Regions from separate parts of the Aminipila terrae genome, predicted to be linked through region 1. Evidence: riboswitches for the same ligand, from Rfam matches in the RefSeq annotation. Region 1 holds a riboswitch; the other holds the start of a gene.
What was found. Region 1 has a riboswitch for thiamine pyrophosphate ahead of Ami3637_RS03645 (ABC transporter permease). Riboswitches for the same ligand answer to the same signal wherever they lie in the genome.
Positions count from the first base shown of each region.

Region 2: linked by a shared signal. The riboswitch ahead of cytX (putative hydroxymethylpyrimidine transporter CytX) and the one ahead of Ami3637_RS03645 (ABC transporter permease) in region 1 are both predicted to bind thiamine pyrophosphate.

Region 1 is NZ_CP047591.1:776,943-780,855, forward strand. Features, by position in the region: gene Ami3637_RS03635 (ABC transporter ATP-binding protein) at 1-202, opposite strand, end outside; gene Ami3637_RS03640 (ABC transporter substrate-binding protein) at 244-1,047, opposite strand; gene Ami3637_RS18240 (hypothetical protein) at 1,044-1,244, opposite strand; gene Ami3637_RS03645 (ABC transporter permease) at 1,256-2,014, opposite strand; TPP riboswitch at 2,092-2,200, opposite strand; gene Ami3637_RS03650 (CaiB/BaiF CoA transferase family protein) at 2,255-3,442, opposite strand; gene Ami3637_RS03655 (beta-class carbonic anhydrase) at 3,482-3,913, opposite strand, start outside.
Region 2 is NZ_CP047591.1:2,990,518-2,994,430, reverse strand. Features, by position in the region: gene thiM (hydroxyethylthiazole kinase) at 1-609, opposite strand, end outside; gene cytX (putative hydroxymethylpyrimidine transporter CytX) at 602-1,780, opposite strand; TPP riboswitch at 1,848-1,953, opposite strand; gene Ami3637_RS14385 (helix-turn-helix transcriptional regulator) at 2,120-2,380, shown strand; gene def (peptide deformylase) at 2,355-2,804, shown strand; gene Ami3637_RS14375 (penicillin-binding transpeptidase domain-containing protein) at 2,837-3,697, shown strand; gene Ami3637_RS14370 (C39 family peptidase) at 3,786-3,913, shown strand, end outside.

The DNA.
Region 1 (3,913 bases):
TATCATTCAAGACCCCATCGATAAGAACACAACCTGTATCAGCCTTTATGAGCCCGGCCATAATATTGAGCAAGGTTGATTTTCCACAGCCTGAAGGTCCTAATATACTTACAAATTCACCTTCTGCTGCCTCCATATTCATTTTTTCCAAAATTGTTTCGCCCTTGAAAGAGCAGCTTACATCTGTAACCTTTAACTTCATAAATCCGACCTTCTTTTAACTAAATCCCTTGTTTCAATGAATTACTTTGGCAGATATTCATTGGTATAACATTCTGCCGCCGGAATTCTCTTCTTTATCAGTCCATTTTCCAGCATAAAATCAGTATAATTATCCCAGACAGAATCCTTCATTGTTCCCCAGGTATTGCTGTCCTCACTATATTTTCCAGCCAGATACTCCTGAGATTCTTTCAGCATCCCCAAATCATAGGAATCAGCATACTTATGCAGAATTTCTGCTGCTGCATCTGGATTTTTCATAGCATATTCATACCCTTTTGTTGTTGCTGCCAGAAAAGCTTTTACCATCTCCGGATCTTTTTTAAGTGTGCTGTTATTAGCTATGATTACCGGTGTATAGTAATCCAGTCTGGGATCCAGTTTCCTCAATTCCATATAATTTACATCAATCCCCTGTCTCTTGGCACCAATTCCGTCCCATGCCCAGAACATCCATATAACATCAATATTTTTCTTTAATGCATCATAATTTACGTTATCGGATGTAACCATTTTTAATTTGCTGAAATCTGCACCGTACTTTTCCATTACTGCATGAATAACCGCTTCTTCACCAGGAGAACCCCATCCGGAATAAGTCTTGCCCTCAAAGTCTTTTGGAGATGTAATATTTTTGCCCACATAGGACGCAAAACCGGAAGTGTTGTGCTGGATAACCGTAGCAATAGCCTTAATAGGAAGTGGATCTTCGGATGCCAGGGCATACGTAACATCCTCCTGATAGCTGACACCGAAATCTCCTTTTCCTGCTGCAATTAAAGTCGGTGTCACACCATCCGTAGGCTCAATTATTTTAACGTTCAATCCTGCTTTTTATAAAAACCCAGTTCTTTTGCTGCATACAGTCCAGTATGGTTTGTATTTGGAACATAATCCAAAATCACTGTAACATCCCGGAGTTTCTTCTCTTTGCCAGCAGTCTCCTGCTTATTTCCATTGCAGGCAGCCAGTGACATAATCAAAGTCAGAATCAATCCCAAAGCCAATAATCTTTTTTTCATTTTCCTTCTCCTTAATTCTTCCGTAAATTCGGCATCAATATATACTGTAATAATTTAACACAGCCATTCATAAATAAGCTGAGCAAAACAATAACAACAACACAGGCGAACACTTTATCTAACATATATCCGTTTTTTAATCTCAGCATGTAATATCCAAGGCCACTGTCTGAAGAAAGCCATTCCCCAACCACAGCTCCAGTAATGCTATAGGTTGCTGCAACTTTAAGACCAGAAAACAGGGACGGCGCAGCTGCAGGGATCTTAACCATGCTGTATGTCCTTAAGCTTCCTGCTCCAAAGAGCCTGGCCAGATTTATCTGATTGATATCTACCTGCTTCATTCCATCAGCAAAGTTTATGACAATGGGAAAAAAGCACATTAGCACAACAATCAGAATTTTAGGAGCCATACCAAAGCCCAGATAAATGATAAAAATGGGAGCCAGTACAATAACCGGAACAGTCTGGCTTACCACCATAATAGGATAAGTAGCTGTGCGGAACAGTTCAAATTTATCCATTACAATAGCCAGAATTATGCCGGCTATTACTGCTATCACAAGCCCTATAGCCGTTTCTTTCAAGGTTATCATTCCATGCATAAAAAGCATGTTTCTCTCTGCAATTAAGGCATAAAATATCTTGGATGGTGCCGGTAAAATGTATAAAGGAATCCCGGATATGCGCACTGCCATTTCCCAAATACCCAGGATTATTATAAATACTACAGTGGGGACGTATATTTTTCTATTATCAACTTTTCTCATATTGATTTTCCTAACTAATTAACTAAAAAGAGTGTTTCTCACGGAAACACTCTCAAAAATCTCATATATGAATAGACATTTTATTATAAAAGCTTTCCTATCGGCGGTACTAACCACATCAGGTTCAAAGGGTTCAGCATAATGCAATCTCAGCTCGGTAAAAACCTTGCACCCCCAGCATTCTTATTTTATTTTCATTAAGAGTCTACACCAAACGGCTTTGGTTGTAAAGGGATTTAATTAGTTAAATACACCTTTTTTCTCCATATCCGTTATCTGCTCCTGTGTAAAACCAAGTTTTTTCATTACTTCGTGGGTATGATGTCCTATAGGATAGCCTCCATGTAAATACTCTACAGGGCACTGGGAAAGTTTCACAGCAGTACCCAGCTGTTTTACCTTTTTCCCTCCTGAAAGAGGAACCTCAACTTCAACAACCATATTTCTTGCTTTGAGCTGTTCATCTTTTATCAAGGCTTCATCCAGATTAAGAACGGGCTCTACGCATACATCTTTGTCCTTAAAAACTTCTTCCCACTCCTTCAGGGTCTTTTCCTTTATTATATTTTTAATATCAGCTTTTACGTCCTCAATGTTCTCAGGCCAGATGCTCCCCTCTGCATACTCCGGCTTTTCTATGCAGATACAGAAGTTCTTCCAGAATTGTGGTTCCAGACAGCCCACACTCAGATGTCTTCCATCCTTTGTTTCATAGAAATCATACATACATCCGCCATTGAGCCTTCCTTCCTCCCGCTCAGGTTCCTTACCAGTGGCAAGAAAACCAGCTCCGTCCATGGAATTGAACGGAATTAATCCATCATACATGGATACATCTATGTACTGCCCTTTTCCAGTATTGCTTCTGTAATGAACAGCTGCCAGAATCCCAATAACAGAATTCATGGACCCTACTGCCACATCTGCTATCTGCATATTGGTGAGAACAGGCCCCGTGTTTTTTCTTCCGGCCAGTGCCATGTTTCCGCTCCTGGCAAGATAGTTTATATCATGTCCGGCTCTCATTTTTAAGGGACCCGTCTGTCCATATCCTGTAAGCGAACAGTAAATGATTTTTGGATTTACTGCTTTTAATGCTTCATAACCAAGCCCCAGTTTTTCCATTACGCCGGGTCTGAACTGCTCCATTATGATATCATATTCCATAATTAATTTTTTTACGACTTCTAAGGACTGAGGTTCCTTAAGATTCAGCGATATGGTCTTTTTATTTCTGCCAAGCCAGGCCTGATTTACGGATACCTGAGTATCTTCTATAAAAGGCGGATAATCTGTAACGATATCCGCCTTACTCTTTGAGCTTACTTTTAAAACCTCTGCACCCATATCCGCCAACATGAGTGTGGCAAATGGCCCTGGCAGCAATGTAGAAAAATCTAATATTTTCAAACCATCTAATGCGCCCATACTATTCTCCTAAATTTTTATATTCGCACAAATTATCACTTATTCACATTCTACGGGAGTTAATTCTCCAGTAACTGAATCCATTATAAATCCTCGGATTCTTACATCTTTAGGAATCAACGGATGATGCTTTAAAATATCCAGAGTGTTTCTCACAGAGTTTTCTACGCAGTCAAAACCTCCCAGCCATGTGTCAAAATCTACGCCACAGTAATGTAACAGATTAATATGCTCTTCGGATATGTTTCTTTCTTTCAGTTTCTTAATCATTTTCTGTGCATCCATACTTTGTGCACCACAGTCTGTGTGGCCAATGACCATGACATCCTCCACCTGTAAGTCCAGGATAGCCACAAGCAAGCTACGCACCGCACTTCCGAAAGGATGGGATACCACTCCTCCGGCATTTTTAATAATCTTAGCATCTCCGTTTTTTAACCCTAAAGCAGCAGGAAGTAATTCCAGCAGGCG
Region 2 (3,913 bases), 1.3 Mb from region 1:
GGTCAGCATACAGCCAGTCCCTGTTATCTTACTCATCATTGGGTGACCATTACGGATTATATAGGCTTTTTCCGAATCTGCCACAATATCAATGGCTCCTGTTATGGCTACAACTGCTTTTATTTTTCCTGAAAAATCCTTTGCAAACCTGACTGCATTATCTATGTTTTCTTCAGTTATCCTGTCTGCTATATCTGCATCTACGCCTTTGGTAGTTCCCTTACCAAGCGCAAGAGTTCTGATTTCCGATATATTTCCCCGAACTACTGTCAACTTTACCTGATCAAGCAGTTTACCTGATGTTTCTGTCCTTAATTTAGAAGCACCAGCACCCACTGGATCCAGAATAACCGGATGATCTAATTCATTAGACTTTTTTCCTGCCAGAATCATGGAACAAATGATACGCTGATTAAGGGTCCCTATGTTTATATTTAACCCACCACAGATACTGGTGATTTCTTCAACCTCTTCCCAGTCATCTGCCATAATAGGGGAAGCGCCGCATGCCAGCAAAATATTGGCGCAGTCATTTACAGTAACATAATTGGTTATATTGTGAATCAGGGGACTTGCCTTTCGTACATTTTCAAGAATTTCTTTAAACATTAACCTTACCTCCTACTAGAACCTTATTTGCAATAAAACATAAAAAAGCCGTTATGACCATAACAGGCAATGTATTTCCTACTACGGTATTCATTTGCATAAAAATGCGATATAGGATAAATCCAACCGCCCATACTAATAAATTAGTACCACTGAATCTTTTCTCCGAATAATCCACTTTTAAAATATAGAAGTTAACAATCAAAATGGAGATCATGGGGGCAAATACGGAGCCTATTAAATATAGAAACCCTTCATATTCAGTTATAGGCGTAAATATAGCAAGTATCGTACCTATGGCACAAATACTGATTGCGGCTGGTTTTTCCTTAAATATTCCTGAAATACTTTCACTGCTTACTCCTGCAGAATAAGCATCTAGAAAAGTAGTGGTTACAGTAGAAAAAATAACAATAACTAATCCTGCTGTTCCAAGACCTGCACTCACCATAATTTTTGCTATGTCACACTGTCCTGTAAATATTGATGCTCCCAACCCGATTATATACATCCAGCAGCTGACTGCAAAATAGGTCACTGTACTGACTAAAGTAGCTTTTTCTGGATTTTTAGCACGTCTGGTATAATCAGAAATAAGAGGAAGCCATGAAAGAGGCATAGCGGCAGACAATTCCACTGCCCCTCCGAAACTGATCATACCCTCTGGTACAGATGTCGAATTTCCTTTAAAGACCATACTGCTTAATAAGATAGCAAGTATAAATAACGCACTCATGGCAACTATATTTAGCTTATTTAAATTCTTAATGTCTATTGCTACCCACAGAACAATCAAGATGCCTATAATAATACTCCATACCCATGTGCCGCCTAAGTCCACAATGAATTGAGATGCTGCTGCTCCGCTGACAATCATTACGGCAGTCCATCCAGCAAGCTGCATAACATTGAGACATGAAAAGATTAAGGAACCTTTTTTCCCAAAAGATATTTTTACTGTCTCCATGGCGCTTTTCCCTGTTTGTGCACCGATAAGCCCTGCAAAATAAAGCAGTATGCAGCCTGTTACATGTCCAAAAATAATTGCCAGAATACCTTTTTGAAATCCAAGAGGTGCTATTAAAGTTCCTGTTAAAATTTCTGCAATAGACATACCTGCCCCAAACCAGATTAAAGCATTTGAAAATGTTGAGGTTTTTGTTTCACTCATAAGCCTTCCTTCCTTTTACGAACAGGGCAAACAAAAACGGGATACACCCATGGTATATCCCGTAAAACTTAAAAAAGCAGTCTCTTCCTACGTTGGCATTATCCAAATCAGGTGTAAGGGTCGAAGTTGATTACTTCCTCTCAGCCTGCATACAAGCTCCCCTGTTCATATTATATATATTTGCTTAGATTATACTCTTATCTCTACTTATCTTCAAGCACTAAATAATCACAATCACATAAAAGAAATGTTTTGTCATGTCAACTTGACACCTTCATATATTTATTCTATAATTTTGTCATGTCAACATTACATCTAAGTAGAAAAGGAATATAGATAATGAAAAACAGAATCAGAGAACTGAGAGAAAAAAAAGGATTAACTCAGGAGCAGCTTGGTGAACTTGTAGGCACTTCCAGACAGGCAATAAATGCTATTGAAACTGAAAAATTTGAGCCTTCTATATGGCTTGCCTATGATATTTCCAAGGTTTTTAATTGTTCTATTGAAGAAGTTTTTTTATTTAAAGAAAGTACGAAAAAATCAAGGGCAGAAAGCAGCAGGAGGGAAAATCATGGCAACACGACAACTTCGTTATAATGATGATAGTATTCTGAGAAAAAAATGTAAGCCTGTTACAGCTGTAGATGATAAAATACGCCAGATATTAGAGGATATGATGGATACATTACATGAAACTCCAAATGGTGCTGCTCTGGCGGCTAACCAGGTAGGACTTTTAAAACGTCTTGTGGTTATTGATTATGAATCCTACTATTTGAAATTAGTCAACCCTAAAATAATAGGCCAGAGTGGTGTTCAGGAATGTATAGAAGGGTGTCTGAGTTTCCCCGATATAGTAGGGAAAACAATCCGCCCTCAGAAAGTAACTGTACAGGCTTTAGATGAAAACGGTAAAGAGATGCTTTTTACCATGGAAGATGAAATGGCTAAATGTCTCTGTCATGAAATTGAACATTTAGATGGCGAAGTTTTCATTGATAAAGTAATTGAATTTTTATAAATACTAAAAAATTTATTATAGGAGTCTCTGGAATGAAAAGAATAATTTGTTCATTATTATTAATAGTTTTAATTGTCAGTCTGATAGGCTGTGGTAATACCAAGCCTGTACACCCAGACAAAACCTCCCCTCCTCCCCTTGGGGAAAAGACCTCCCAGGAAATTGTTGATTATAGCCAGTACTTCAATGGCATCAATGGATGTGCTGTATTTTACAATGCGCAGGATAAGGTTTACTCTTTATACAATGAAGACCTCTGCAATATACAGAGTTCCCCTTGCTCTACCTTTAAAATTATATCCACTCTTATGGGATTAAAAAACGGTATAATCTCATCTGAAAATTCTACTATGAACTACAATGGAACGACTTACCCAGTTAAATCATGGAATGAAAATTTAACTTTAAAAGATGCCTTTCAAAACTCCTGTGTATGGTATTACAGGCAGATAATCGATCAGGTGGGCAAAGAAGAAGTCCAAAAAGAATTAAATGAGCTGCAATACGGGAACTGTGATATAAGCCAATGGGAAGGAAGCAATGTTAACCCCCTGCCTGATTTAAATGGATTCTGGCTTGATTCCTCCTTAAAAATTTCTCCTATAGAGCAGGTCAATATTTTAAGAAGTATTTTTCAGGGCAACACGGAATATTCACAGGAAAACATATCCACTCTTAAAAATATAATGCTGGCTGAAAAAGATACTGATCTCTCTGTCTATGGTAAAACCGGCACTGGTACAAGTGGTAATGCCTGGTTTGTAGGATTTTGTGAGAATAATTCAGCCAAATATTATTTTGCTGTCTACCTTGATGATAAAAACGCACAAGTTTCTGGACAGACTGCAAAAGAAATTGCAATAAAAATTATAAATAGTTCTATTAGTAAATGACTGACATGCTTATTCACACCTGCATGGTTTAAATCATATATATGATTGATTGGATTTCTTCTGCAAATTTTGATAAGGAGTGTTAGTAATGTCCAATTCAAAAAATGTTTATGATGTACCACCAACCATACAATGTGGAAGTAACTTTATCTATACTCCCCTTTGCTATCAGGATACAGAGTACACTTGTGGGGTAGCGTGTTTTCAATCTATTTT